DNA from 4 places in the Yersinia canariae genome. Region 4 is predicted to be linked to each of the others. Evidence: predicted binding sites of a transcription regulator. Region 4 holds the regulator's gene; each other region holds the start of a gene.

Region 1 (7,711 bases), 2.1 Mb from region 4:
AAGCTTGGCATCAACTACTTCATCACCGTAGTGACTCGTCATCACACCTCAGCGTTGATAAGCAACCGGATTTACCAAGTCGCTCCGCCTACATGCTTAAACCGGGACAACCGTCGCCCGGCTAGCCTAGCCTTCTCCGTCCCCCCTCGCAGTAACACCAAGTACAGGAATATTAACCTGTTTCCCATCGACTACGCTTTTCAGCCTCGCCTTAGGGGTCGACTCACCCTGCCCCGATTAACGTTGGACAGGAACCCTTGGTCTTCCGGCGTGCGGGCTTTTCACCCGCATTATCGTTACTTATGTCAGCATTCGCACTTCTGATACCTCCAGCAACCCTCACAGGTCACCTTCAACGGCTTACAGAACGCTCCCCTACCCAACAACACCTAAGTGTCGCTGCCGCAGCTTCGGTGCATGGTTTAGCCCCGTTACATCTTCCGCGCAGGCCGACTCGACCAGTGAGCTATTACGCTTTCTTTAAATGATGGCTGCTTCTAAGCCAACATCCTGGCTGTCTATGCCTTCCCACATCGTTTCCCACTTAACCATGACTTTGGGACCTTAGCTGGCGGTCTGGGTTGTTTCCCTCTTCACGACGGACGTTAGCACCCGCCGTGTGTCTCCCGTGATAACATTCTTCGGTATTCGGAGTTTGCATCGGTTTGGTAAGTCGGGATGACCCCCTAGCCGAAACAGTGCTCTACCCCCGAAGATGAGTTCACGAGGCGCTACCTAAATAGCTTTCGGGGAGAACCAGCTATCTCCCGGTTTGATTGGCCTTTCACCCCCAGCCACAAGTCATCCGCTAATTTTTCAACATTAGTCGGTTCGGTCCTCCAGTTAGTGTTACCCAACCTTCAACCTGCCCATGGCTAGATCACCGGGTTTCGGGTCTATACCTTGCAACTAGACGCCCAGTTAAGACTCGGTTTCCCTACGGCTCCCCTATTCGGTTAACCTTGCTACAAAATATAAGTCGCTGACCCATTATACAAAAGGTACGCAGTCACACCACGAAGGTGCTCCCACTGCTTGTACGTACACGGTTTCAGGTTCTATTTCACTCCCCTCGCCGGGGTTCTTTTCGCCTTTCCCTCACGGTACTGGTTCACTATCGGTCAGTCAGGAGTATTTAGCCTTGGAGGATGGTCCCCCCCATATTCAGACAGGATGTCACGTGTCCCGCCCTACTCATCGAGTTCACAGCAAGTGTGTTTTTGTGTACGGGAGTATCACCCTGTACCCTGCGACTTTCCAGACGCTTCCACTAACACACAAACTGATTCAGACTCTGGGCTCCTCCCCGTTCGCTCGCCGCTACTGGGGGAATCTCGGTTGATTTCTTTTCCTCGGGGTACTTAGATGTTTCAGTTCCCCCCGGTTCGCCTTGCATGGCTATGTATTCACCATGCAATAGTGCAACGAATTGCACTGGGTTTCCCCATTCGGGTATCGTCGGTTGTAACGGTTCATATCACCTTACCGACGCTTTTCGCAGATTAGCACGCCCTTCATCGCCTCTGACTGCCTAGGCATCCACCGTGTACGCTTAGTCGCTTAACCTCACAACCCGAAGGTGTCTTTACAGACATCGTCGTATTGCGATCATTTGAGAGACTCTAATACAGGTTAATCCTTATCTCAGTAAATCTACGGAGAGATAAGTTTCAGCTGTATTGTTTCAATTTTCAGCTTGTTCCAGATTGTTAAAGAGCAATATTTCACAACACACTGAGTCTTACGACCGCAGTACGTTTTGAAATAATTTTTTATATGGTGGAGCTAAGCGGGATCGAACCGCTGACCTCCTGCGTGCAAGGCAGGCGCTCTCCCAGCTGAGCTATAGCCCCATATAAAAAGCAAATCACCTTATTGCTGCAACTCATTTTCAGACAAGGCACAGATACGCGACGTTTATTGTTATAAACGAGTGTGACTGTAACGCAGTATGGGGATGAGTTGGTGGGTCTGAGTGGACTTGAACCACCGACCTCACCCTTATCAGGGGTGCGCTCTAACCACCTGAGCTACAGACCCAACAAGGTACTAAAGCCCGACTAATTTCTCAGCCCGGCCTTATTTGCTCGTTACTTTCTATCAGACAATCTGTGTGGACACTGCGCAATGCGTATCGTTAGGTAAGGAGGTGATCCAACCGCAGGTTCCCCTACGGTTACCTTGTTACGACTTCACCCCAGTCATGAATCACAAAGTGGTAAGCGCCCTCCCGAAGGTTAAGCTACCTACTTCTTTTGCAACCCACTCCCATGGTGTGACGGGCGGTGTGTACAAGGCCCGGGAACGTATTCACCGTAGCATTCTGATCTACGATTACTAGCGATTCCGACTTCATGGAGTCGAGTTGCAGACTCCAATCCGGACTACGACAGACTTTATGTGGTCCGCTTGCTCTCGCGAGTTCGCTTCACTTTGTATCTGCCATTGTAGCACGTGTGTAGCCCTACTCGTAAGGGCCATGATGACTTGACGTCATCCCCACCTTCCTCCGGTTTATCACCGGCAGTCTCCTTTGAGTTCCCACCATTACGTGCTGGCAACAAAGGATAAGGGTTGCGCTCGTTGCGGGACTTAACCCAACATTTCACAACACGAGCTGACGACAGCCATGCAGCACCTGTCTCACAGTTCCCGAAGGCACTAAAGCATCTCTGCTAAATTCTGTGGATGTCAAGAGTAGGTAAGGTTCTTCGCGTTGCATCGAATTAAACCACATGCTCCACCGCTTGTGCGGGCCCCCGTCAATTCATTTGAGTTTTAACCTTGCGGCCGTACTCCCCAGGCGGTCGACTTAACGCGTTAGCTCCGGAAGCCACGCCTCAAGGGCACAACCTCCAAGTCGACATCGTTTACAGCGTGGACTACCAGGGTATCTAATCCTGTTTGCTCCCCACGCTTTCGCACCTGAGCGTCAGTCTTTGTCCAGGGGGCCGCCTTCGCCACCGGTATTCCTCCAGATCTCTACGCATTTCACCGCTACACCTGGAATTCTACCCCCCTCTACAAGACTCTAGCTTGCCAGTTTCAAATGCAGTTCCCACGTTAAGCGCGGGGATTTCACATCTGACTTAACAAACCGCCTGCGTGCGCTTTACGCCCAGTAATTCCGATTAACGCTTGCACCCTCCGTATTACCGCGGCTGCTGGCACGGAGTTAGCCGGTGCTTCTTCTGCGAGTAACGTCAATCACTGCGGTTATTAACCACAATGCCTTCCTCCTCGCTGAAAGTGCTTTACAACCCGAAGGCCTTCTTCACACACGCGGCATGGCTGCATCAGGCTTGCGCCCATTGTGCAATATTCCCCACTGCTGCCTCCCGTAGGAGTCTGGACCGTGTCTCAGTTCCAGTGTGGCTGGTCATCCTCTCAGACCAGCTAGGGATCGTCGCCTAGGTGAGCCGTTACCCCACCTACTAGCTAATCCCATCTGGGCACATCCGATGGCGTGAGGCCCTAAGGTCCCCCACTTTGCTCTTGCGAGGTCATGCGGTATTAGCTACCGTTTCCAGTAGTTATCCCCCTCCATCAGGCAGTTTCCCAGACATTACTCACCCGTCCGCCGCTCGCCGGCGAAGTAGTAAACTACTTCCCGCTGCCGCTCGACTTGCATGTGTTAGGCCTGCCGCCAGCGTTCAATCTGAGCCATGATCAAACTCTTCAATTTAAGATTTGTTTGATTTGCTACTAATGAAAGTAGCGATGCTCAAAGATTACTTTCTGCAAATATGCATTCGAACCGAGGTTCAAATGTGTACTGCTTTGGTCACTCTTCAAGACTTTGATATTGCTTTTGCCTGTCGAAACAGGCTTCGATATCGTCTTGCGAGTGCCCACACAGATTGTCTGATAAATTGTTAAAGAGCAGTGCGTTATCAACCGGTGGTTGGTAACGCGAGGTGCGCATATTACGCTTTCCTCATTCAGAGTCAACTACTAATTTCGTTGATTTTCTCTGTTCTCTCTGCCGGTCACTTAACTACTTGATTCGTTGTGTGCCGTCTCGATGGATGCGCATTATAGGGAGTTCTCCGCCGCCCGCAACCGCTAATTTCAATAAAAATGACTGTTTGCTGCATTCCACAGCAAAACCCCGCCTTATACCCTGTTGTACACAAACTTATCCACAGATTGAAACTGAACTTAAAATTGACGAGCATCGCGCAATCGTTTTCGCTACAATTCCCCGCGTCGAAAAAGAGTGACCTCGTTGGCAAAATATCGAAGGTATGAGGTGGTTTTTTATAAAATGAGGAAATACGGCGCGTAATAAAGCGTATTTTGGTTCTGTTAAGGGCTTATTCTCGTATAAAAGTCACTACTGGCTGGTGTGGCCCCTCTGTTGGGACGTTATTTGAATCTGTTTTTCTCTTTATATCGCTATATAGATAGAAGAGATTCATGTAACGCTCTATTGATTGCGAAGAACAACTGCGACTCCAAAGCCAAGGGATAAAACCATGCAACAACGCCGCCCAATCCGCCGTGCTCTACTCAGTGTATCTGACAAAGCCGGTATCGTTGAATTCGCCACTGCACTTTCACAACGTGGTATCGAGTTACTTTCTACTGGCGGAACTGCCCGCCTGTTGGCTGATGCTGGCCTGCCAGTCACCGAGGTTTCTGACTATACCGGTTTCCCGGAAATGATGGATGGACGCGTTAAGACTTTACATCCTAAAGTGCATGGCGGCATTTTAGGCCGCCGCGGTAAGGATGACGGCATCATGGCTCAACATAACATTCAGCCAATTGATATTGTGGTCGTTAACTTATATCCATTCGCCCAGACTGTCGCCCGCCCAGATTGCTCACTGGAAGATGCCGTTGAGAATATTGATATCGGTGGCCCAACCATGGTGCGCTCTGCAGCCAAGAATCATAAAGATGTCGCCATTGTGGTTAAAAGCAGTGATTACCCGGCCATTATTGCCGAGCTGGATGAGAATGACGGCTCATTGACCTACCCAACCCGTTTCGACCTGGCAATTAAAGCTTTTGAACATACCGCCGCTTACGACAGTATGATTGCGAACTACTTCGGCGCGCTGGTGCCACCTTACCATGGTGATACCGAGCAACCATCAGGCCGCTTCCCTCGCACCCTGAATCTTAACTATATCAAGAAGCAGGATATGCGTTACGGTGAGAACAGCCACCAGCAAGCCGCCTTCTATATAGAAGAAGATGTTAAAGAGGCATCCGTTGCTACTGCAACTCAGTTGCAGGGTAAGGCCCTGTCCTATAACAACATCGCCGATACCGATGCTGCGCTTGAGTGTGTAAAAGAATTCGGCGAACCGGCATGTGTGATTGTCAAGCATGCCAACCCGTGTGGCGTGGCTATTGCTGACTCTCTGCTGGCAGCTTATGACAAAGCTTATAAAACCGACCCAACTTCTGCTTTCGGCGGCATCATTGCCTTTAACCGCGAGTTGGATGCTGAGACAGCCAGCGCTATTATCAGCCGTCAGTTCGTTGAAGTAATTATCGCCCCTTCCGTCAGTGTGGAAGCATTGGCGCTATTAGCCGCTAAACAGAATGTCCGCGTTCTGACCTGCGGTCAGTGGCAAGAACGTTCTGCTGGTTTGGACTTCAAACGTGTCAATGGCGGGCTGTTGGTGCAAGACCGCGATTTGGGCATGGTGACTGAGGCGGATTTGCGGGTGGTTTCCAAACGCCAGCCGACCGAACAAGAGCTGCGTGATGCCCTGTTCTGCTGGAAAGTGGCCAAGTTCGTTAAATCTAATGCCATTGTTTATGCGCGGGACAATATGACTATCGGAATAGGCGCAGGCCAAATGAGCCGTGTGTATTCGGCCAAAATAGCCGGTATCAAGGCGGCAGATGAAGGTTTGGAAGTCGCGGGTTCAGCCATGGCTTCTGATGCTTTCTTCCCATTCCGTGACGGTATTGATGCTGCCGCTGCTGTTGGTATCACCTGTGTCATCCAACCGGGCGGTTCAATTCGTGACGATGAAGTTATTGCCGCAGCGGATGAACACGGAATTGCGATGATATTTACTGACATGCGCCATTTCCGTCATTAATTAAACCTCTTATATAAGTGGGATGCGTGCTCAGGCACCTGTCCCATGGAGCTATCCAGATGAATATTTTGATTATTGGCAATGGCGGACGTGAGCATGCTTTAGGCTGGAAAGCCGCGCAGTCGCCTTTAGCGGATAAAATTTATGTCGCGCCAGGTAATGCCGGAACGGCGTTAGAGTCTGGTTTAGAAAATGTGGATATCGCCGCCACTGATATTGCGGGTTTATTGGCGTTTGCTCAGAGCCACGACATCGGCTTGACCATCGTTGGCCCAGAAGCGCCGCTGGTTATCGGTGTGGTCGATGCTTTCCAGGCGGCGGGCCTGACAATCTTTGGCCCGACACAAGCGGCTGCCCAGTTGGAAGGTTCTAAAGCTTTCACCAAAGATTTCCTCGCGCGCCACAATATTCCAACCGCGTTTTACCAAAACTTCACCGAGGTAGAACCGGCTATAGCTTATGTCCGCAAAATTGGGGCTCCCATCGTCATTAAAGCTGATGGTTTGGCGGCGGGAAAAGGTGTGATAGTCGCAATGACGCAGGAAGAAGCGGAAACTGCGGTCCATGACATGCTGGCTGGCAATGCATTTGGTGATGCTGGCCATCGTATCGTGGTGGAAGAGTTTCTCGACGGCGAAGAAGCCAGCTTTATTGTGATGGTTGACGGCGAAAACGTGTTACCGATGGCCACCAGCCAAGACCACAAACGTGTTGGCGATGGTGATACCGGCCCGAATACCGGCGGCATGGGCGCTTATTCTCCGGCACCAGTTGTTACTGATGAAGTTCATCAGCGGGTAATGGATCAGGTTATCTGGCCAACCGTGCGCGGTATGGCGGCGGAAGGCAATGTTTATACTGGCTTCCTTTATGCTGGCCTGATGATTTCTGCTGATGGGCAACCCAAAGTCATTGAATTCAACTGCCGCTTTGGCGACCCAGAAACGCAACCAATTATGCTGCGCATGCGCTCAGATTTAGTTGAGTTATGTTTAGCTGGCGCACAGGGCAAATTGAATGAGAAAACCTCTGATTGGGATGAACGCCCGTCCCTGGGTGTTGTGCTGGCCGCTGGCGGCTATCCGGCTGATTACCGCCAAGGTGATGTTATTCATGGGTTACCACAGCAAGAAGTGGCTGACGGGAAAGTATTCCATGCCGGAACCAAGCTAGATAACCACAATAATGTTGTGACTAGCGGTGGGCGCGTATTGTGTGTCACAGCACTCGGGGCAACAGTTGCACAGGCACAGCAACATGCTTATAAGCTTGCTGAGAATATTCAGTGGGAAGGTGCTTTCTGCCGTAAAGATATTGGCTACCGGGCGATTGCCCGCGAAAAATAATCTGGTTGCATCTTTCTGTACCCAATAAATTTCAAGAGACAGCAAGCAGCAACTGCTCAGAGATGAGGTCCATGGATGGGCCGAGTCACGAGAACTGCGATTAAAAAATGGCGGATATCTGGAGGCGGCGTGTTGTGCCCCACAATCTTACAAACTGCCGGATTTAGGTTCCCAGTGACAAAAGTCCTGATTAGCCACCAACAATAATTGCTGACCTTCCGGTGAATCCAACCACGCGATACCTAGAGCTTCTGCACTATTTGCGCCGCGTTTGCTTAACCATGCTTGCGAATTATC
Region 2 (7,711 bases), 2.2 Mb from region 4:
AATATAGAACCGGTGATTGCGGTTCTTCAGCGCACATATCAGCTTATGGATGTTCTAGCAAAAAGAATTCAATTATGAGCACAGAACATAAAAAACAATCTTTATCGGCGGTAACCCTGGCAGCAATTGGGGTGGTTTACGGTGATATTGGTACCAGCCCGCTCTATACCCTGAGAGAGTGTTTTTCTGGTCATTATGGTTTTGATGTCCGCCCTGATGTGGTATTCGGTTTTTTATCACTGATTTTTTGGATGTTAATTCTGATTGTCTCGGTTAAATATCTGACCTATGTCATGCGCGCGGATAACGCCGGTGAAGGGGGGATTTTAACGTTAATGTCTTTGGCTGGGCGTAATACCTCTTCCAGAGCCACTTCTATTTTGGTTATCCTCGGACTAATTGGCGGCAGTTTCTTTTATGGCGAGGTGGTCATCACTCCGGCAATATCGGTTATGTCGGCCATCGAAGGGCTGGAAATTGCCGCTCCTGCTCTTGATCCTTATATTGTCCCCTGCTCTATTGCCGTGTTAACTCTGCTGTTTATTATTCAAAAACACGGCACTGGCAGTGTTGGTAAATTGTTTGCCCCAGTAATGTTGGTTTGGTTCCTGACCTTGGCGCTGCTAGGTTTGCGCAGTATTATCGCCAACCCAGAAGTGCTGGCTGCACTGAATCCTAAGTGGGCAATAAGCTTCTTCACGGAATATAAGTCTGTTTCGTTCTTTGCTCTTGGCGCGGTGGTTTTAGCGATTACCGGGGTAGAAGCCTTATATGCGGATATGGGGCACTTTGGTAAATTTCCTATTCGGTTGGCGTGGTTCACGGTGGTTTTACCGTCATTGGTGCTGAATTATTTTGGCCAGGGCGCATTATTACTGAAAAACCCAGAAGCTATCAAAAACCCTTTCTTCCTGCTTGCCCCTGATTGGGCATTGATTCCGTTATTAATACTGGCAACACTAGCAACAGTTATTGCCTCGCAAGCGGTCATTTCTGGCGTATTTTCGCTGACTCGCCAGGCGGTTCGTTTGGGTTATTTGCCGCCGATGCGCATTATTCATACTTCAGAAATGGAGTCGGGCCAGATATATATTCCGGTGATTAACTGGACACTATATCTGGCGGTGGTATTAGTGATTGTCGGCTTCGAGCGCTCCAGTAATCTGGCCGCAGCTTATGGTATTGCCGTGACGGGTACTATGGTCATTACCAGTATTCTGTTCTGCACTGTGGCACTGAAAAATTGGCACTGGAATCGCTTTTTTGTCTATTTCTTGCTGGTGGCATTACTGATTGTTGATGTGCCGATGTTCTCCGCTAACGCACTGAAACTGTTCTCCGGCGGTTGGTTGCCATTGTCATTGGGCTTGGTGATGTTCATCATCATGACCACGTGGAAAAGTGAGCGTTTCAGTTTGCTACGCCGTATGCATGAACACGGTAATTCACTGGAAGCTATGATTGCCTCACTGGAAAAATCACCACCAGTACGCGTTCCTGGCACCGCGGTGTATATGTCTCGGGCGATGAATGTGATTCCGTTTGCATTACTGCATAACCTTAAACATAACAAAGTATTACATGAGCGGGTTGTGCTGCTGACACTGCGAACTGAAGATGCGCCGTATGTTCATAATGTCAATCGAGTGACTATTGAGCAGCTCTCACCGACTTTCTGGCGGGTCGTCGCCAGTTATGGTTGGCATGAAACGCCGAATGTGGAAGAAATTTTCCATCGCTGCGGTTTGGAGGGGTTGCCCTGCCAGATGATGGAGACCTCGTTCTTTATGTCCCACGAGTCACTTATTCTGACCAAACGGCCGTGGTATCTGTTCTTGCGCGGCAAGCTGTTTATTGCCCTCAGCCGTAATGCGCTGCGCGCCGCCGATCAGTTTGAGATCCCACCTAACCGGGTTATTGAACTGGGGACACAGGTAGAGATTTAATCTGAAAAGGCCGTTAAACATAGCGGCCTTTTCTACATCTATGATTCCCACTTTTCATTTGTTCAGCGAAACGTTTCGATGGCGATCACAATTTCACCAAATTGGGTTTGCCTTCTGCGGCTATTTTTCTAAACTCAGTATCAGCGAAACGTTTCGCTGTTGGAGTAGAAAATGAAAAAAGGCGCATTACTGAATTCTGATATTTCCGCTGTTATCTCCCGCTTGGGCCATACCGATCAGATTGTGATAGGTGATGCGGGGCTGCCAATACCGGCAACCACCACACGTATCGATTTGGCATTGACTCGAGGCGTCCCTGGGTTCCTCCAGGTTTTTGAGGTAGTCGTGCAAGAAATGCAGGTTGAGAGTGCTTACCTTGCGCAGGAAATTATTAAAAATAACCCGCAACTCCATGAAACGTTACTCGCCCAAATTACACAACTTGAGCAACACCAGGGAAACCAAATTGCTTTGCACTATATCAGCCATGAGGCTTTTAAAGAGCAAACCAAACAAAGCCGGGCAGTGATTCGTAGCGGGGAATGTTCCCCCTTTGCTAACATCATTCTCTGCTCCGGCGTAACTTTCTGAGGCATTTATGCAACCTTTGCTGCAACTGAAGGGGATTGATAAAGCCTTTCCCGGCGTCAAAGCACTCTCCGGTGCTGCGCTGAGTGTTTACCCAGGCAGGGTGATGGCGCTGGTAGGGGAAAATGGGGCCGGAAAATCGACCATGATGAAAGTGCTGACCGGTATCTACAATAAAGATGCCGGCAGTCAGCATTTCTTGGGTAAAGAAGTGGTGTTTAATGGCCCGAAAGACTCGCAGGAAGCGGGGATCGGCATTATTCATCAGGAACTTAACCTGATCCCACAATTAACCATCGCAGAAAATATCTTTTTAGGCCGTGAGTTTGTTAATCGTTTTGGTGGCATCGATTGGAAAAAGATGTATGCCGAAGCCGATTTATTGCTGGCGCGTCTGAATATCAGTTACAGCAGCCATCGGCTGGTGGGCGAGCTTTCCATTGGTGATCAGCAAATGGTGGAAATCGCCAAAGTGCTGAGCTTTGAATCCAAAGTCATCATCATGGATGAGCCAACCGATGCACTGACTGATACCGAAACGGCTTCTTTATTTAATGTTATTAGAGAGTTAAAAGCAGAAGGCCGTGGCATTGTTTATATCTCCCACCGCTTAAAAGAAATCTTTGAGATTTGCGACGACGTCACAGTATTCCGTGATGGGCAGTTTATCGCAGAAAAACCGGTGAATACGCTGACTGAAAACTCACTGATTGAGATGATGGTTGGCCGCAAATTGGAAGAGCAATATCCGCGTCTGAATTTACCGCGTGGTGAAAAACGTCTACAGGTCAAACAGTTATGCGGGCCAGGGGTGGAAAATGTCAGTTTCACACTCTACAGCGGTGAGATTTTGGGCGTCGCGGGTTTAATGGGTGCTGGCCGCACTGAGCTGATGAAAATCATCTATGGTGCGCTGCCGCGTAAATCGGGCTTTGTAATGTTAGATGGCCGCGAAGTGGTCACTCATTCACCGCAGGACGGTTTGGCAAACGGCATTGTTTATATTTCCGAAGACCGTAAACGCGATGGTTTAGTGCTGGGAATGTCAGTGAAAGAGAATATGTCTTTGACGGCATTACGTTATTTCAGCCGTGCGGGCGGTTCACTCAAGCACGCAGATGAACAACTGGCGGTCGCAGATTTCATACGTTTATTTAATATCAAAACGCCTTCCATGGAACAGCCAATTGGTTTGTTATCGGGTGGTAATCAGCAGAAAGTGGCTATCGCCCGTGGCTTAATGACTCGGCCGAAAGTTTTGATTCTTGATGAACCGACTCGCGGTGTGGACGTCGGGGCCAAAAAAGAAATCTACCAGTTAATTAATCAATTCAAACAAGAAGGGCTGAGCATCATTCTGGTTTCCTCGGAAATGCCGGAAGTGCTGGGCATGAGTGACCGCATTCTTGTGATGCATGAAGGCCAGCTAAGCGGCGAGTTCACTATTGAACAGGCGACCCAGGAAGTATTGATGGCTGCGGCCGTCGGTAAACGTGATTTATTGACAAGTAAAAGCGAGTCGAGCAGGAGTAATCAGATATGAGTTCCCAGACTATCCAGACAAAGCGCTGGTTCAGTAAAGAATGGTTATTAGAACAAAAATCACTGATTGCGCTGTTGGTGCTGATTGCTGTGGTTTCGTCACTAAGCCCGAACTTTTTTACCCTTAATAACATGTTTAACATTCTCCAGCAGACTTCCGTCAACGCCATTATGGCCGTCGGGATGACACTGGTTATCCTGACCTCCGGTATTGACCTGTCAGTGGGGTCATTATTGGCGCTGACTGGCGCGGTTGCGGCCTCGATTGTCGGGCTGGAAGTCAATGCGCTGGTGGCTGTCGGTGCCGCGTTAGCATTGGGGGCGTTTATTGGCGGCATCACCGGGGTGATTGTTGCTAAAGGCAAAGTGCAGGCATTTATTGCCACTTTGGTCATGATGCTGTTACTGCGCGGTGTCACCATGGTTTATACCAATGGTAGCCCGATAAATACCGGTTTTACTGATGTGGCAGATACTTTTGGCTGGTTCGGTATTGGGCGTCCATTTGGTGTGCCAACTCCTATCTGGTTGATGGCTATTGTCTTTATTGCGGCATGGTACATGCTGCACCACACGCGCTTAGGCCGTTATATCTATGCGCTGGGGGGGAATGAGTCTGCAACACGCCTCTCTGGTATTAGTGTTGATAAAGTTAAAATCATTGTTTATTCACTCTGTGGGTTGTTAGCGGCATTGGCAGGGATTATTGAAGTTGCCCGCTTATCATCAGCACAACCTACAGCCGGTACCGGTTATGAGCTGGATGCAATAGCAGCTGTTGTCTTGGGTGGTACCAGTCTTGCTGGGGGCAAAGGGCGTATTGTTGGCACTCTAATCGGCGCATTAATCCTCGGCTTTTTAAATAACGGTTTGAATTTATTGGGTGTCTCCTCTTACTACCAAATGATCGTCAAAGCAGTGGTTATCCTGCTTGCGGTATTGGTAGACAACAAAAGCAGCAAATAACCTCTCTCCCTACAGGAATTGCGACCATGAAAATGAAGAAACTGGCTACATTGATCTCTGTTGTTGCATTGAGCGCTACCGTAAGTGCTAACGCGCTGGCAAAAGACACGATCGCGCTGGTAGTTTCCACGCTGAATAACCCGTTCTTTGTTTCAATGAAAGACGGCGCACAAAAAGAAGCGGATAAGCTTGGCTACAACCTGGTGATATTGGACTCCCAAAACAACCCGGCTAAAGAATTGGCTAACGTGCAGGATTTAACTGTGCGCGGCACCAAATTGTTGCTGATTAACCCAACTGACTCAGATGCCGTCGGCAACGCGGTTAAAATGGCCAATCAGGCCAATATTCCAGTGATTACCCTCGACCGCTTGGCTAACGCCGGCACTGTTGTGAGCCACGTGGCCTCTGATAACCGTTTCGGCGGCAAAATGGCCGGTGATTACATTGCGAAGAAAGTCGGTACTGATGCCAAAGTGATTCAGTTGGAAGGGATTGCGGGGGCATCTGCTGCTCGTGAGCGCGGCGAGGGCTTCAAGCAATCAATGGAAAAAAACAAATTCCAGTTGCTGGCTAGCCAACCGGCTGATTTTGACCGCACTAAAGGTTTGAATGTCATGCAGAACTTGCTGACGGCTCACCCAGATGTTCAGGCGGTCTTTGCTCAGAATGACGAAATGGCGCTGGGCGCACTGCGTGCTTTGCAGACTGCGGGCAAAACTGATGTGTTAGTGGTTGGTTTTGATGGCACTGACGATGGTATCAAAGCGGTCGAAAGCGGCAAAATGGGCGCAACCATCGCTCAACGTCCTGACCAGATTGGTGTTATTGGGGTGCAAACTGCGGATAAAGTATTGAAAGGCGAAAAAGTACAAGCCGTTATCCCAGTTGACTTGAAGTTAGTGACTAAGCAATAACGTTTTTCATTAAAGAATAATAAAGAAAAGCAGGGCATAACGTCGCCGCCGCAGTCATCTGGGCGGTGACGTCATCTACATAGGAATAAATACGATGGAAACAGGTAAATTAGTGGTCTTGGGTAGCATCAATGCCGACCATATTTTGAATATTGAGCAGTTTCCGCGTCCAGGTGAAACGGTGATCGGGAAGCAGTATAAAGTTGCTTTCGGCGGAAAAGGGGCTAATCAAGCCGTTGCCGCTGGCCGTAGCGGGGCGAATATCGCGTTTATTGCCTGTGTGGGTGAAGATGATATTGGTGACCGGGTACGCCAGCAGTTAGCCAGTGATAATATTGATACCGCACCTATTGAGGCGGTAGCGGGCACCACGACAGGTGTGGCGCTGATTTTTGTTAATGGTGAAGGCGAGAACGTTATTGGTATTCATGCGGGGGCAAACTCGGCGGTGACTCCTGAATATCTTGGTTGCTATCAGCAGCAAGTTATTGACGCAGATGCATTATTGATGCAACTGGAATCCCCTCTTGAGACCGTTATCGCCGCCGCTAAATTGGCAAAACAGCATCAAACTCAGGTTATCCTGAATCCGGCTCCAGCCCGCGAACTGCCCGATGAGCTGTTAATGCTGGTGGATATGATTACCCCAAATGAAACGGAAGCTGAGCGCTTAACGGGTATTCATATTGAGCTGGATGATGATGCAGCAAAAGCTGCTCAGATTCTGCATGATAAAGGTATCGCAACCGTCATTATTACCTTGGGCAGCCGCGGTGTGTGGCTCAGTGAGCAAGGCGAGGGTAAGTTGGTCGCGGGATTCAAAGTTAATGCGGTGGATACTATCGCCGCCGGTGATACATTCAATGGAGCATTACTGACTGCTTTATTAGAAGGCCAATCGATGGACTTAGCCGTCCGATTTGCGCATGCTGCGGCCGCTATAGCAGTGACTCGTTCTGGCGCACAACCTTCCATTCCTTGGCGGGCCGAAATCGACAGTTTCTTACAAGATCGGGTATAACTTTGGCCACCATGAAAGATGTCGCCCGCTTAGCGGGCGTATCAACCTCTACTGTCTCGCATGTCATTAATAAGAATCGTTTTGTTAGCGATCCTATTCGCGACAAAGTGCTGGCAGCCATCAAGCAACTTCACTATGCACCTTCTGCGCTGGCGCGGAGTTTAAAACTCAACGAAACTCGGACTATCGGCATGTTAGTTACTGCCAGTAGCAACCCATTTTATGCTGAAGTGGTACGTGGCGTGGAGCGCAGTTGCTATGAGCGCGGCTACAGTTTGATTCTGTGTAATACCGAGGGCGATATTGATCGCATGAGTCGTAGCATTGAAACCCTGATGCAAAAACGGGTCGATGGTTTGCTACTGATGTGCACTGAGAGTCACCGCCCGTCGCAGGATATTCTGCGTTGTTATCCTTCTCTGCCGATTATTATGATGGACTGGGCGCCTTTCGAAGGGGTCAATGACGTCATCCAGGACAACTCTTTATTGGGCGGAGAAATGGCAACCTCGTATTTGATTGCTAGAGGATATACTCGTATTGCCTGTATTGCTGGCCCACAAGATAAAACACCGGCGAAAGAACGTTTGGAAGGATTCCGCCAGGCAATGGATCGCGCGGGCCTACCCGTGCTTCCAGGTTATGAGGTTGCCAGTGACTTTGAATTTGGTGGCGGTTTAGTTGCTATGAAGCAGTTACTTGCATTGCCGCAGCCCCCTGAAGCAGTATTT
Region 3 (7,711 bases), 980 kb from region 4:
CAACAAGTTGAGCAGCAAATCCGTGAGTTAACTCTGTTGCCATTGCATATTAAATACTTGCCCCATGATGTGTACCTTCAATCTGGCGCGCCCTCCGGGACAGCTGTGGTGCTAACCCCTTATGCCGTACAACGACCTGAATCAACGCCCCCACTGATTCAGGTGTCATTGCCCATAAACGAACAACAAAACAAGCAGTTACGCAGCCTGTTAGATTTACCCTAATGGGCAAGATCTTCCGAATTTGCAACCACCCGAGGGCGAATAAATAGCGCAGGGATAACTATCAATGCCATTACCCAGAACACCCCTCCCTGATAATGTTCGAACAAGAAGCCCGAAATAACCGTCATTACCGCAATGCCGCCGCCCATCGCTAATGCAGAATAAACCGACTGCAAACGAATAACATCCGCCCCACGCCGGGCGGCAATAAAGCGCATCGCCGCCAAGTGGCAAACAGTGAATGAGCCGCAATGCAGAATTTGAATCAGAATTAGCCACGATAATTCCGTGGTTGAGGCCATCAGGCTCCAGCGGATAATGCCACTCACGGCAGAAAGCAGTAACAGGCTACGGGCCGTCCAGCGGCGGAAAAGAACATTGCTGAACGCGAATACCAGAATCTCAGCCACCACACCCAGCGACCATAAATAGCCAATCGTTGCGGCGGAATAACCGGCCTCCTTCCAGTAAATGGAACTGAAACTGTAATAGCCGGCATGTGCGCCTTGTAATAGGGTCACACACAGTAAAAAACGCCATATTTGCGGCTCAGCTAGCAGTACTTTCCACTTGGTCGCGACCACATTGCGGTGCTTAACTTCCCCCTGCGGCATCACACTGGGTTTCAGCAATGCACCCAGTAACATGGCTGAAACACCGAACAACAAGCTGTACAGGATCGCCGGGTGGCCCCAGACCGAAACTAACTTGCCGGTCAATGCAGATCCAATAACAAACGCCAGTGATCCCCAGAGCCGGACTTTGCCATAATCCATAGTTATCTGTTTTTGCCAGGTAGCCGCCAGCGCATCCGTCAGGGGCACTAGTGGGCCAAAAAACAGGTTAAAGCCAGCAATAATTATCATCAGCCAGGCCCAACCATGACCAAACCAAAAACCAACAGCAAAAGCCAATGTCAGTAATGCCAGAATGCGGATTGCAGTGACCAGATGGGAGGGGTCTTTAACACTGGGGGCTATAATCAAGCTGCCGAGAAAACGGGAAATCAATCCTGCGCCCAGCAAAATACCAATGGTTTCAGGCGGTATCCCTTCCCCTTGCAACCAGATGCCCCAAAAAGGCAGGAAAATCCCATAAGAAAAGAAATAGGTGAAATAGCTGAGCGACAGCCAACGTGTTGATTGCAGTACCATGAATCCCTCCGAGGTCAGCCCGCCACTGTGACAGAGGCCCCGTCCGCTAGCAACCTTGTCATTTTACAAACACATAATTTGGGATTAGCTTCACATTTACATAACGTGAATAACAAAAAACCCGCATTTCGCGGGTTTTTATTAGAAAAATCAATCGGCCGAAATTATGCGTAAACCGGGAAACGGGCGCAAATAGCCAGAACTTTCTGTTTGATACGTTCGATAGTTGCTTCGTCGGTAATGTTATCCAACACATCACACATCCAGCCAGCCAGCTCGCGAGACTCTTCTTCTTTGAAGCCACGGCGAGTGATTGCCGGGCTACCAATGCGCACACCAGAAGTGACAAACGGGCTTTTCGGATCATTAGGCACACTGTTCTTGTTCACAGTGATATTGGCACGACCCAACGCAGCATCGGCATCTTTACCGGTGATGTTTTTATCTACCAAATCAAGCAAGAACAAGTGGTTATCTGTACCACCAGACACCACTTTGTAGCCACGGTCTAAGAATACAGACACCATGGCTTTGGCATTCTTAGCAACTTGCTGCTGATAAACTTTGAACTCAGGCTCCATGGCCTCTTTCAATGCAACCGCTTTACCCGCGATAACATGCATCAATGGGCCGCCCTGGTTCGCTGGGAACACAGATGAGTTCAGTTTTTTGTACAGCTCTTCATCGCCACCTTTCGCCAAAATCAAACCGCCGCGTGGGCCAGCCAATGTTTTGTGCGTAGTCGTGGTCACAATGTGAGCATGTGGAACCGGGTTAGGATAAACGCCCGCCGCCACCAGACCTGCTACATGAGCCATATCAACAAAGAACCATGCGCCGATGCTGTCAGCGATTTCACGCATTTTTGCCCAATCAACGATACCGGAATACGCGGAGAAGCCACCGATGATCATTTTTGGTTTATGAATTTCGGCCTGACGCGCCATATCTTCATAATCAATTTTGCCAGACTCATCAATACCATAAGGAACGATATTGTACAGTTTGCCGGAGAAGTTAACCGGTGAGCCGTGGGTTAAATGGCCGCCGTGCGCCAGATTCATCCCCAGAACAGTGTCACCGGGTTGCAGCAAGGCAGAGTAAACCGCCACGTTCGCCTGAGAACCAGAATGCGGCTGAACGTTTGCGTAATCCGCACCAAACAGCTCTTTTGCACGGTCAATAGCCAGTTGTTCAACAATGTCGACATACTCACAGCCACCGTAGTAACGCTTGCCCGGATAGCCTTCAGCATATTTGTTCGTCAACTGAGAACCTTGCGCCTGCATAACACGCGGGCTGGTGTAGTTCTCAGAGGCAATCAGCTCGATGTGCTCTTCCTGGCGCACCACTTCTTGCTCCATTGCACGCCATAGATCTGCATCATAATCGGCAATGTTCATTTCACGCTTTAACATCCGGCTCTCCTGACTTAGCTAACAAAATAGACCTAGTGAACTGCCCTTTTGGGCTTTATGACACAGTGTAAACTGTTTCCCCCCCCTTAAGATAGGTCTTGACAGAGGTTTTTACGCAAACGATTGGCTCCAGGCTGTGTAAGGCTTTGACCTGTTCAGACTTCATCCAGCGCAACGGAATTATCCTCATATTCATTATGTGATTTTTTCACATTCTGTGAACTGGCACCGCGCAGCAATCCTTATAAGAAGGATGCGCATTTACAAATTAAGCAACAATCTATAAGATGCATTTTAAATACATGTATTGTTTTACACACTAAAAACACCCGAAATCATTGGCTTTGCAGCAAAGACGAAGGGGATAAAAATATTTAAGGAGCACCGCATGCTGGATAGCCAAACCATCGCCACCGTTAAATCCACCATCCCGTTACTTGCCGCCACCGGCCCCAAGCTAACGGCGCATTTCTATGATCGTATGTTCGAGCATAATCCTGAACTCAAACACATTTTCAATATGAGCAACCAGTTTAATGGCGACCAACGTGAAGCCCTGTTCAACGCCATTTGCGCATATGCAGCAAATCTTGAGAATCTGGCCGCTTTATTGCCGGCAGTTGAACGTATTGCTCAGAAACATACCAGCCTAAACATTCAACCCGAGCATTACTCGGTAGTCGGTCATCACCTGATAAGGACATTGGATGAAATGTTCTCCCCCGGTCAGGAAGTATTGGATGCATGGACCAGAGCCTATGGGGTGCTGGCGGATGTATTTATTGCGCGGGAAAGCCAGATTTATCAACAAGGTGAAAACAGCACTGGCGGCTGGCGAACCTTACGCCGTTTCCGCATCATGAAAAAAGAGATGCAAAGTGATGTTATTTGCAGTTTTGTGTTAGCACCAGAGGATGGTGGCCGGGTGCTGGATTTCAAACCGGGCCAATATTTGGGTATCTATATCGAAGATGAGCGGCTTGAATATCAGGAAATTCGCCAATATTCCCTGACCGCGGCCCCTAACGGAAAAACCTACCGCATTGCCGTAAAACGCGAGGAGCAAGGTACCGTTTCTAATTATTTACACCGTGAATTGCACGAAGGCGACAGTGTTCGCATCGCTCCCCCTCGCGGTGATTTTTTCTTGGATATTGCCCCAAGCACCCCGGTGGCGCTAATTTCTGCCGGAGTGGGTCAAACCCCGATGTTGAGTATGCTCAATACTCTGCATAATCAGCAACATGCCGCGCCAGTGCATTGGCTGCATGCCGCTGAAAATGGGCGCGTTCATGCTTTTGCCGATGAAGTCGCCACGATAGCAGACAATATGCCAAACCTTAGCCGCCACGTGTGGTATCGCGAGCCGACGGCGCAAGATACTCACGGAAAGGATTATCACAGTACCGGGCTGATGGACCTCAGTTCGCATCAGTGGCTGGCAGCCGATCCCGACAGGCACTATTACTTCTGCGGCCCATTAGCTTTTATGCAATTTGCCGGCCGCCAACTATTAGCGCAAGGGGTGGCAGCGGAGCGAATTCACTATGAGTGCTTCGGCCCACATAAAGTCATTTAATAACTGAATGTTATTTCATTTCCCATGGGGATGCCATTCCGGCATCCCTACATATTCGTTATAAAAAATCCGTCTACTTATTGCGTTTAAATTTGGTAGAACGTGATTTAGTTCTCATATATCCTAATTTAATATTGCCACGATGAGGCATTCAGATGAATGTCTAAATATTCATATAACTGAAAATTAATAGTGTGGCTGACATTATTCCTTACTATTTATTGCCTGCTAGCACAGGGTAAATTAAGGCTGAATTGACCTACCATGAGTAAGAAATTCATAAAAAAAGAAGGGCTGGCATTGGTATCCATGGCGCGCTATTTAATTGGTGAACGCCCCGGTAATCGGCTTAAAACTATCGATGAGTTATCCGATGATTTCGGGATTTCCGTCGGAGTGGTACAGCACGCATTAAAAGTGTTGGAAGCTGAGGGCGCTATCATTGTTGAGCGCCGAGGCCGAAATGGGACCTTACTCATTGACCTGAATATGCCGCAGTTACTGCAACAGGCTGATTTGGGTAATATGGTGTGCGCCATGCCACTGCCTTACACCAAGCTTTATGAAGGTTTAGCCAGCGGTTTAAGAGAGCAATTTACCTTACTTCCCCTATATTTTGCCCATATGCGTGGGGCAGAAGTGCGAATTGAGTGCCTGATAGACGGTATTTACGACATGGCGGTTGTCTCGCATCTGGCGGCTAAAAGCTATCTGGAGCAAGGGAAAGTCACTCTGGCACTGAATTTGGGAAATGGCTCCTACGTGGATGGCCACCAACTTATTTGCCGCCGTGGCGAACAGAATAATATCCGCCGCGTGGGGTTAGATCCGCGCTCCCCCGACCAATGTCTGCTAAGGAAGGTGCGAACAAGTCCCTGATATGAGATCATGTTTGTCATCTGGAGCCATGGAACAGGGTTCATCATGAGTCATCAACTTACCTTCGCCGACAGTGAATTCAGCAGTAAGCGCCGTCAGACCAGAAAAGAGATTTTCTTGTCCCGCATGGAGCAGATTCTGCCATGGCAAAACATGGTGGAAGTCATCGAGCCGTTTTACCCCAAGGCTGGTAATGGCCGGCGACCTTATCCGCTGGAAACCATGCTACGCATTCACTGCATGCAGCATTGGTACAACCTGAGCGATGGCGCGATGGAAGATGCTCTGTACGAAATCGCCTCCATGCGTCTGTTTGCCCGGTTATCCCTGGATAGCGCCTTGCCGGACCGCACCACCATCATGAATTTCCGCCACCTGCTGGAGCAGCATCAACTGGCCCGCCAATTGTTCAAGACCATCAATCGCTGGCTGGCCGAAGCAGGCGTCATGATGACTCAAGGCACCTTGGTCGATGCCACCATCATTGAGGCACCCAGCTCGACCAAGAACAAAGAGCAGCAACGCGATCCGGAGATGCATCAGACCAAGAAAGGCAATCAGTGGCACTTTGGCATGAAGGCCCACATTGGTGTCGATGCCAAGAGTGGCCTGACCCACAGCCTAGTCACCACCGCGGCCAACGAGCATGACCTCAATCAGCTGGGTAATCTGCTGCATGGAGAGGAGCAATTTGTCTCAGCCGATGCCGGCTACCAAGGGGCGCCACAGCGCGAGGAGCTGGCCGAGGTGGATGTGGACTGGCTGATCGCCGAGCGCCCCGGCAAGGTAAGAACCTTGAAACAGCATCCACGCAAGAACAAAACGGCCATCAACATCGAATACATGAAAGCCAGCATCCGGGCCAGGGTGGAGCACCCATTTCGCATCATCAAGCGACAGTTCGGCTTCGTGAAAGCCAGATACAAGGGGTTGCTGAAAAACGATAACCAACTGGCGATGTTATTCACGCTGGCCAACCTGTTTCGGGCGGACCAAATGATACGTCAGTGGGAGAGATCTCACTAAAAACTGGGGATAACGCCTTAAATGGCGAAGAAACGGTCTAAATAGGCTGATTCAAGGCATTTACGGGAGAAAAAAATCGGCTCAAACATGAAGAAATGAAATGACTGAGTCAGCCGAGAAGAATTTCCCCGCTTATTCGCACCTTCCCTAACTGAAATTAAATTTTCCGGACAACCTATCGAATTAGTCGAATTACCTTATAGCGACTGTATCGCGCATATAAATCGTGGTGATATTGATGCTGCAATTTGGAATCTGGCTGATAATATTCCTCACGAAGACTTACAGGCAATAAAACTGCAAGGTGACGAGCGCTATATTCAAGCTTCACAAGCAGTTATCCTTATCCGGCCAGATAACCACCCCATTAAATTGCTGCTGGAAAAAGGAATTAATGAAACATTATTGCTTTGCCACCAGCGAGCCGTACAAAATGGTGAGATAGAACCTCGCTATTAATCATATTACTCTGCCAGCAAGCCAGGCTATTTTCGGGAGGCCACTCTTTGAAGATTTGTATTGATGCGCGTCTTAATATTCTGTGTCAGTCAGGTGTTATTGATCACGATATTGGCCAAGGATTAGACCAAGTTATCAACCGGTTAGAGCATTTTTGGCAACTACCGGTGCAAGGTTATCAAGGGGTGGTGGCTATCACCCATATGGCAAATGCATTAATGCGAACCCGACGAGGTGAAGAGATAGCTGCGCTGGATCCGGCAATATTAGCGGAAATTGTCCAAAGTGAAGAGATTCACTATATCCGGGAGATAAATCAGGATTTATTGGCCTTTTTTTCACTGAAGCCCGCAGAAAATGAAATCGGATATTTACTCGCGAACCTATACGGTCTATACCTTTCTAGTGATACACCTTTGCTGCGTTAAAATAGTTTTGGGATAAGGTTCGAAAATACAACATCAGGGTCTTTTTTATCATAAATATTCAAAATAATAATAATTTAATAAGTATAATTATGCCTAGGGCGTTCAGGACATATAATGTTTTTAAAAACCCTATTAAAACAAAACAGTAAGCTTATTGATGTCGCAATTTCCTTCTGGCGTCAGGGGAAAATCGGCCCTGATAGCTATGTCATAGATGTAGAACAAACTGAAGCTAATGCCCGTTTACTGCTTCAAACTGCGCATCATCACCAGATAAAACTATATTTGATGAGCAAACAGTTTGGGCGTAATCCGGAGCTGTGTCGCCGCCTGCTAGCGTGCAGTTATCAAGGTACACGTTATCACGGTATGGTGGCGGTTGATTTTAAAGAAGCGCGCCAACTCTATCGCCATGCTATTCCTGTTGCCCACATTGGCCATCTGGTACAACCGCCTTGTGCCATGCTAGCGGAGATAATCCGTCAGCGGCCGGAAGTGATAACCGTTTTCTCATTGGAAAAGGCACTGGAAATCTCGCAGGTC
Region 4 (7,711 bases):
TAACCCACTTGTTATTCGCTTACTGCCTGGCTGCAACCTCAATGACTTTGAGTAAAAGAGGAAGATTAAGAAGAAACCCTAATTTAGGGTGACTCATCCATAAGAGTAAATGTGACGCAATCCACGCGCTCAGAAAGTGCTTAAGATAATGCTTTTTTTTAATGATATTCTAATCGGTTTTATCGAGTATAGGCTTGCCGGGATGCTTTCTCAATAATAAATCGCCCCCGGCCTCGATGTTCCTTAGTGACTATTTCTATTGAGAATTATGACTCCGCGCAATTATAGTCAGCACTGTTAGTATGGCTTTTTTCTTTCTTTAACGCGTAGCAATGGATGCCATAACCCAATGCAGCCAAAACGACCGTCGATAGCATCACGGTGACGGTAGCCAGTAAGGGCTGGCTGATATAGGCCGAAACCAACATGCTGGCAATAAAACACAAGCCCAGTTGCAGCGTATTTTGCAAGGCGGCCGCTTTGCCCGTATTGGCCGGAAAGGGCATTAATGCATTTGCTACGATAATAGGGTAGCAGGCACCATTCACCAGCGCCATTAAGCAGAATGGAATAAGTAAGGTAATCAGTGTAGGCGTGGTCAACGTTGCGATCAGATAGAGCGCAATCATGCTGAGAGCATAACCGGCTAACAACCACGGTAGCAGGGTGTTGCCTTTCATTCGGCTCAGTGCTGCGCGGCAACTAAATCCCCCCAACAGGAAAGCTAATGTCTGTGGAACATAACTCAAGCCAATGACATTCGGGCTATATCCCATATCACCTAAAATAAACGGAGATCCGGTTAGCCAGGCGAAAAATCCTGCGCTGCATGCAGCAAACATCATCACGTTGCCGCTGAAAGTCGGGAATTTGAGCAACTGCCAGAAACTAAGGGCAGTTTTGCTGTTAGTTGCGCTGTCTGACGCGGTCTTTTTCCGCTCTTTAAGCAATGCAGTCGGGATAAGCAATAGCAATGTGGTTATCAATAAAACTACAAAAATTGACCGCCAACTGAAGTGGTTTAATAACCACGCGCCCAGTAATGGGGCCAGCGCCGGGGATAGCGCCACTAATGGCATAATGGTCGCAAACACCCGGTTGGCCTTGCCGTCACGATAGCGATCTACGACCAATGCTTGCCAGCTCACGGCGGCAGAACAGACACCAATTGCTTGAATAAAACGCAGAACCAGTAATTGTGTTGCCGTTTCAACCCATAAAATCCCCAGACAGCCAATGGCAAATAAACTCAACCCTGCTAACAACACGGGTTTACGGCCTAATTTATCAGAAACTGGCCCCCAGACGAGCTGGGCGATAGCGAAACCGGCGAGAAAAATGCTGAGACTGGCACTGATAAAACCGGCGGAGGTTTGCAGTTCTTGCTGCATGGCGCCAAAGGCGGGCAAATACATATCGGTCGCCAGGTAGCCCAACATGCTCAAACCGGCGAGATAGAACATGAAACTTGAAGACGTTTTCATTCTTTATTTCTCTTTATATCCTATGTCCTTGAAACCGCAGGGGATAGCTCTGCTCGTTATTCGGCTCGCCCTCGAGCCTTAGCTCCACGAGATCGCGGCAAGCCGTGCGCCAATCTGCGCGTCACTGATTGGCATGCAATCAACTGATTTATATCAGTTAATTTTATTTAATAAGCTTGCTATCTATCTGCTGCCTCAATGACTTTGGCTAAATTATAATTTTGCAGGCAAAAATTTTGTCATTGAAATTAATGGCGGGGGGCATTCTATCCGGCGAGATATTCTGTTGTGAAACGGTAATATTTGCGACATGCTATCAAAAAAATTGATATCAATTATTTCGTGTGCGTGAGGCGAAAAATCATGTGGTCAGAATATTCATTGGATGTGGTGGATGCAGTTGCGCGTACAGGAAGTTTCAGCGCAGCCGCACAAGAATTGCACCGAGTGCCGTCTGCGGTCAGTTATACCGTGCGCCAATTAGAGGAATGGTTGGCTGTGCCCTTATTTACGCGGCGTCATCGGGACGTAGAATTGACTGAAGCGGGCCGGGTTTTTATCAAGGAAGCCCGAGATGTTATCAAAAAAATGAATAGCACACGCCGCCAGTGTCAGCAAGTCGCGAATGGTTGGCGCGGGCAATTAAATATCGTGGTCGATAAAATCGTCAAACCACAACGTAGCCGTCGTTTAGTGCAGGATTTTTATCGCCATTTCCCCGATATCGAACTGCGAGTGCGTTATGAGGTGTTTAATGGTGTCTGGGATGCGCTGGTGGATGGGCAGGCTGATATGGCGATTGGTGCAACTCGCGCTATTCCTGTTGGTGGGCGGTTTGTCTTTCGCGACATGGGTTTCTTGACCTGGCTTTGTGTGGTGAGTGTTAATCACCCCTTAGCCCATTTAACCGGGCCGCTTAATGATGACCAGCTGCGGCCTTATCCCTCATTGTGCCTGGAAGATACGGCGCGAAATTTGCCGAAACGAGATACTTGGACATTAGATAACCAACAGCGATTGGTCGCACCGGATTGGGCGACGGGAATCGACTGTTTGTGTGAAGGGTTATGTATCGGAATGGTTCCTGCGCATATGGTATCTCCATTGATTCAACAAGGGAAATTGGCGGTATTAACACTGACAGAACCCCTGCCTGACAGCCCGTGTTGCTTGACGTGGGATCAGAATAATCACTCACCGGCCTTAGCATGGATGCTGGCGTATTTGGGTGACAGTGTCACGCTAAATAATGAGTGGTTAAAAGATGATAATGATGTCACGTAGGGCGGCGGGCAGCAGGATTAGCTGCCGGTAGCATGCGGCGCTACCGGCATAGGCAAGATTAACGGCGATAATCGCGGAATGGGCCATCAGCAACAGACCGGCGCTCAACCAACTTAGGATGCACTTCAATTGTTTGCGGGTCTTCGCGTTTACTGATAATACGGTCGAGCAACATGGCAAAAGCGGTTTCGCCCAATCTCTCTTTTGGCTGATGAATTGTGGTCAGCGCAGGTGAGAAATACCGGGCATTACGGACATTGTCATAGCCAATCACCGAAATATCTTGTGGCACCCGCAGGCCCAACTCATCCGCAGCACATATTGCGCCCATGGCCATAATATCGCCGCCACAGAACACCGCGGTCGGGCGATGTTTTTGTGTCAGAATTTGGTGCATGGCCTTATAACCGGATTCGGGTTCAAAATCGCCCTGAACCACCCACTCATCACGTAATTCGATATTGGCTTCCTCTAGTGCTTTCAGGAAGCCCTGATGGCGACCACCGCCAGTATTACGGGATAATTGGCCAGGAATAGCGCCAATATCTCGATGACCGCGCTCAATAAGATAACGGCCGGCTAAATAGCCGCCTTCAAAAGCATTATCAATAATCGAGTCGGTAAAATCACCGCGAGCAGTACCCCAGTCCATCACAACCATGGGGATATTGCGATAATCTTCTAACATTCCCAGTAATTGCTCAGGATATTCAGAACACATCACCAATAATCCATCGACACGTTTTTGCGCCAGCATGGCCAGATAGGCTTTTTGTTTATCCAGATTATTATGTGAATTACATAAAATCAGGGTGTAACCTTTGCTATAACAGCTATTTTCAACTGCTTCGATCACCTCAGCGAAATAGGGCGCTTCACTGGATGTTGCCAACAAGCCAATTGATTTCGTGTGATTCACTTTCAAGCTACGGGCCACAGCACTGGGCGAATAATGCAGCTCTTTAATGGCCGCCCACACTGCGGCCTTAGTATTTTCGGCGACGAAACGAGTTTTATTGATAACGTGCGAAACGGTGGTGGTAGACACACCCGCGTGTTTGGCCACATCTTTAATCGTTGCCATAAAAAGAATGACTCCTAAGCTCACCTGTTACAACAGGTCAGTATTATGTTAATCGTTTGCCTGCATGACTCGAACACCGCTCAGACAGAAACACAATAGTGGGCTGGAGAGCGAAGTCAGATGGTCGTCTGAGAGTATTTATTGGACGTTATTAGTCGGCATACAGTTATGAACTGCGAATTTTGGCTGATCTGGAGGAAAAGTGGAAGAGGTAATCAATGTTATAAAGTGCGTAATGAGCACAAGATTTTTTTTCTTAACTGTGGGAAAATAATTTAACGCACTAATTATGTGCCTTTACCCTACTATACTCTCAATAATGCGGGTAGCAGGAAGGTGGCAAGCGGATGAATCTCGGTGAGTTTACTGTCGTAAATGATTCGGATGATTGCGCGTAGCCAACACCATTGCTACTGAAAGTATGATGAGTATAAAAATTAACCGGCTGAGGAGTTGTTATGGATACCAATCTGAAAATGTCGCTGATTACGACTGTTGGTGCGCTGGCAATGATTATTGCTTTTAGCTTCGTGGCGGTCATGAATTAATTAAACCGCTTGCCGGTGTGAAGTGATAAGTAGGGCGGTTAATCCGCCCTTAATTATGTCTAGAGAAATACCCGCCATCTTTCAAAATACAGGGTTGCTGGTCGCCTCACTCACCCAACTCATTGTGTTATTTCAATTCCTTGGGCTTATTTTATAACCACCTATCTGCAACTTGAAATCTATTGGGTATCACGTCAACACGATTGACTATTTCTTTTGCTGAATTAGGCTAAATTTTTCTCAACGAAAGACCAATTCACCAGCGCCCAGAAGTTCTCCAGATATTTTGGTCGCGCATTACGGTAATCAATATAGTAAGCGTGTTCCCATACATCTACAGTCAACAGCGGCTTATCTTGGGTCGTCAGCGGTGTGGCGGCATTGGATGTACTGACAATAGCCAGAGTGCCATCCGCTTTTTTGACCAGCCACGTCCAGCCCGCACCAAAGTTTTTCACTGCTGCATCAGTAAATTGCGCTTTAAATTCAGCGAAAGAACCGAAGGATTTATTAATGGCCTCGGCGACTTTGCCTGTTGGCTCGCCACCACCATTAGGTGACAAACAGTGCCAATAAAAGGTGTGATTCCAGACTTGAGCTGCATTATTAAAGATGCCGCCGCTGGAGGTTTTGACAATCTCTTCCAGGCTTTTACCGGCAAACTCGGTATCTTTAATCAGATTATTGAGGTTGACCACATAGGTGTTGTGGTGCTTGCCGTAATGGTATTCCAGCGTTTCAGCAGAAATGTGCGGTTCCAGTGCATTTTGTGCATAAGGTAATGCCGGTAATTCAAAAGACATAGCTCTCTCCTTTCGGGGTTGCTCAGGGTGTTTGCTCCTCAAATCCGATCATTAGCAATCGCTAAGAAGGGTGAGGGGCGGTTAAAATCGTAATTGTTGTATTTTTGTTGTGGGTATTAATCTTAACAACTTTCTACAGGAATGACAGATATAACCATACAGTTTGATGGGGAATGGCTGAAGGTTAGACACTGAAATAATGTCATTGAAGGGCCGCGCACCCAATAGGCCACTGGGTGCGGATTGCGAGATTAGCGGATGGTTTTTGGTGTCACGACGCGACGAGCGCCGACATAATGATCTTGCCAATAGTCATTATTGAGCATACTGATGCGAATTTCTTCCCCGGTTCGTGGGGACTGAATAAATTTACCATTGCCTAAATAAACCCCGACATGATCAGCAACACCGCGGTTGGCTATATTGAAGAATACTAAATCACCACTTTCTAATTCAGCCCGTTTTACCGGAGCGGCATCACGTAAATGATACATTTCATTCGCTGTACGTGGCATTTTTATTCTGATGACATCTTTATAGGCATAATAAATAAGCCCGCTGCAGTCAAAACCTGTATTAGGCGAGGTGCCGCCCCAACGATAAGGTTTGCCGACTTGCTTCATCAGTTTACTCATTGCGGTCTGTTTGGCGTGCTGGTAGCGTTTTTTATGTGCAGGAGTGAGCTTTATTTTATTATTTGCCGCTAATTCGGTATCAGCTTTACCTTGGGCCTTATTTCGGTGACGGCCATAAGCGACTTTTTCTGTTTTGCTCACGGCGGCTTTTTTATTAGCCGCCGTTTTAATAGGAGATGTTTTATTCGCCACCGTTTTATTGTTATTTAATTTCTTATTGGCGGGTTTACTAACTTCTTGCGCTTTCTTCTTAATGGTTTTGCTGGCTGTGGCGGCTGTTTTTTTCTTATCGCTGTTGGTCGTTGTTTTATTTGCGCTGTTTTTACTGGCGGTTTTATTGTTATCAACTTTAGTTTTTTTGATGTTTTTATCAGCTTTACGTTTTTTACGATCATCAGGGCTGGCCTGACTGATTTGACCTTTTTTTTGCTCAGCCGAGACGTGAGCCTGCGGCGACGCATGCGCGAGGTTTAGAAATAGCTGGGTAAACAGCAGCACAAACAGCGTAAGTATTAAACGCATAATAACGCTACCAACCTTAGCCCTGAAATGAATATGAAGAGTTACAGTATTGCCGAAACTCACGATATAAAAAAGCACAGAGATACAGGATTCTAGTCGATATTGTGAGAAAACGTTAATGGCGTCGCAATTGTCGATTTTTCACACGGCCTCTGGCCTTAAATCAACCATACGTCAACGGGTTAACCCGCCGGTATTTTTGGTATCTCACAATGAAGATAATAATGAAGTGAGGGGATCAAAAATGTTATTCTAAATGCACATATTTGTAGCTGGCACTATAACTATTCACTGGCAGCATAAAGCCCCTGCAAAAGATGGCGTTTTATTCTAGCCGTGACAGTCGCTACAATAGGCCGGACGCAATAATAAAATAGCCCTAATGGATAGGTTCTAAGTATTGTAGCCACAAAATGGCTTGAGGAAGCAAGAAATGACGACGATTGATAAAATTCAGCGCCAGATAGCAGAAAACCCAATCCTGCTTTACATGAAGGGCTCACCTAAGCTGCCAAACTGTGGTTTCTCTGCTCAGGCTGTGCAGGCGCTATCAGCTTGTGGTGAACGCTTTGCTTATGTTGATATTCTGCAAAACCCAGATATTCGTGCTGAGCTGCCAAAATATGCTAATTGGCCAACATTCCCTCAGCTATGGGTTGATGGTGAGTTGGTCGGCGGTTGCGACATCCTGATGGAAATGTATCAGCGTGGTGAGTTGCAACAGCTGCTGAAAGAAACAGCCGATAAATACCGTGCGGAAGAAGAAAAACCCGCAGCAGAGTAATGTGCTGATTGGTCAGCACAACAAACAAAAGGTGGCTTTCAGGCCACCTTTTTTATCATGAAATCTCTATTTATTCTGGCACCATATTACTCTGACTCACCCGCCGGGACTGGCCAGCCGCCCAACTTTTTCCAGCGATTGACTAACTCACAGAATAATTTTGCTGTTTGCATTGTATCGTACAAAGCAGAATGCGCCTGGCTACTATCAAACGCAATACCTGCCGTCAGACAGGCTTTTGCCAACACAGTTTGCCCCAGAACTAGCCCACTGAGAGCTGCCGTGTCAAAAGTGGCAAATGGGTGGAATGGGTTGCGTTTCAAGCTGGCGCGTTCGGCCGCGTTCATCACAAAGCTGTGATCAAAATGGGCATTATGCGCGACGATAATTGCGCGGTTACAGCCTTGATCTTTCAGCCCTTTGCGAACGGCTTTGAAAATAGCATGTAAAGCATCATGTTCACTGACTGCACCACGTAACGGGTTAGTTGGGTCGATCCCATTAAATGCCAGCGCTTCAGGTTGCAGATTGGCACCTTCGAACGGCTCTACATGAAAATGCAGTGTT

Evidence for each region. Region 4 encodes PurR, which represses purine synthesis genes. Its sites were predicted from a motif close to CANGCAAACGTTTGCNTG; they were not measured.
Region 1: purH (bifunctional phosphoribosylaminoimidazolecarboxamide formyltransferase/IMP cyclohydrolase) is a predicted target of PurR. The motif match lies at 4,179-4,196, and genes of this name have one in related genera.
Region 2: rbsD (D-ribose pyranase) is a predicted target of PurR. The motif match lies at 2,088-2,105, and genes of this name have one in related genera.
Region 3: glyA (serine hydroxymethyltransferase) is a predicted target of PurR. The motif match lies at 2,910-2,927, and genes of this name have one in related genera.

What each region holds. Positions count from the first base shown of each region.
Region 1 covers NZ_CP043727.1:4,302,373-4,310,083, forward strand. Annotated here, with positions in the region: rRNA gene F0T03_RS19660 (23S ribosomal RNA) at 1-1,566, opposite strand, end outside; tRNA gene F0T03_RS19665 (tRNA-Ala) at 1,778-1,853, opposite strand; tRNA gene F0T03_RS19670 (tRNA-Ile) at 1,964-2,040, opposite strand; rRNA gene F0T03_RS19675 (16S ribosomal RNA) at 2,143-3,685, opposite strand; gene F0T03_RS21495 (hypothetical protein) at 3,785-3,925, opposite strand; gene purH (bifunctional phosphoribosylaminoimidazolecarboxamide formyltransferase/IMP cyclohydrolase) at 4,479-6,068, shown strand; gene purD (phosphoribosylamine--glycine ligase) at 6,128-7,414, shown strand; gene F0T03_RS19695 (DUF1481 domain-containing protein) at 7,562-7,711, opposite strand, start outside.
Region 2 covers NZ_CP043727.1:6,471-14,181, forward strand. Annotated here, with positions in the region: gene kup (low affinity potassium transporter Kup) at 75-1,946, shown strand; gene rbsD (D-ribose pyranase) at 2,118-2,537, shown strand; gene rbsA (ribose ABC transporter ATP-binding protein RbsA) at 2,545-4,077, shown strand; gene rbsC (ribose ABC transporter permease) at 4,074-5,042, shown strand; gene rbsB (ribose ABC transporter substrate-binding protein RbsB) at 5,069-5,959, shown strand; gene rbsK (ribokinase) at 6,054-6,980, shown strand; gene rbsR (ribose operon transcriptional repressor RbsR) at 6,983-7,711, shown strand, end outside.
Region 3 covers NZ_CP043727.1:1,202,137-1,209,847, reverse strand. Annotated here, with positions in the region: gene csiE (stationary phase inducible protein CsiE) at 1-225, shown strand, start outside; gene F0T03_RS05630 (3-phenylpropionate MFS transporter) at 222-1,379, opposite strand; gene glyA (serine hydroxymethyltransferase) at 1,544-2,797, opposite strand; gene hmpA (NO-inducible flavohemoprotein) at 3,186-4,376, shown strand; partial or broken gene yhfZ (GntR family transcriptional regulator YhfZ) at 4,641-5,243, shown strand; gene F0T03_RS05610 (IS5-like element IS5 family transposase) at 5,301-6,281, shown strand; partial or broken gene F0T03_RS05605 (YhfZ family protein) at 6,429-6,740, shown strand; gene F0T03_RS05600 (PRD domain-containing protein) at 6,788-7,168, shown strand; gene F0T03_RS05595 (YhfX family PLP-dependent enzyme) at 7,283-7,711, shown strand, end outside.
Region 4 covers NZ_CP043727.1:2,186,328-2,194,038, forward strand. Annotated here, with positions in the region: gene punC (purine nucleoside transporter PunC) at 267-1,484, opposite strand; gene punR (DNA-binding transcriptional activator PunR) at 1,848-2,768, shown strand; gene purR (HTH-type transcriptional repressor PurR) at 2,827-3,852, opposite strand; gene cydH (cytochrome bd-I oxidase subunit CydH) at 4,311-4,400, shown strand; gene sodB (superoxide dismutase [Fe]) at 4,625-5,203, opposite strand; gene F0T03_RS10140 (C40 family peptidase) at 5,455-6,360, opposite strand; gene F0T03_RS10145 (Grx4 family monothiol glutaredoxin) at 6,794-7,144, shown strand; gene rnt (ribonuclease T) at 7,231-7,711, opposite strand, start outside.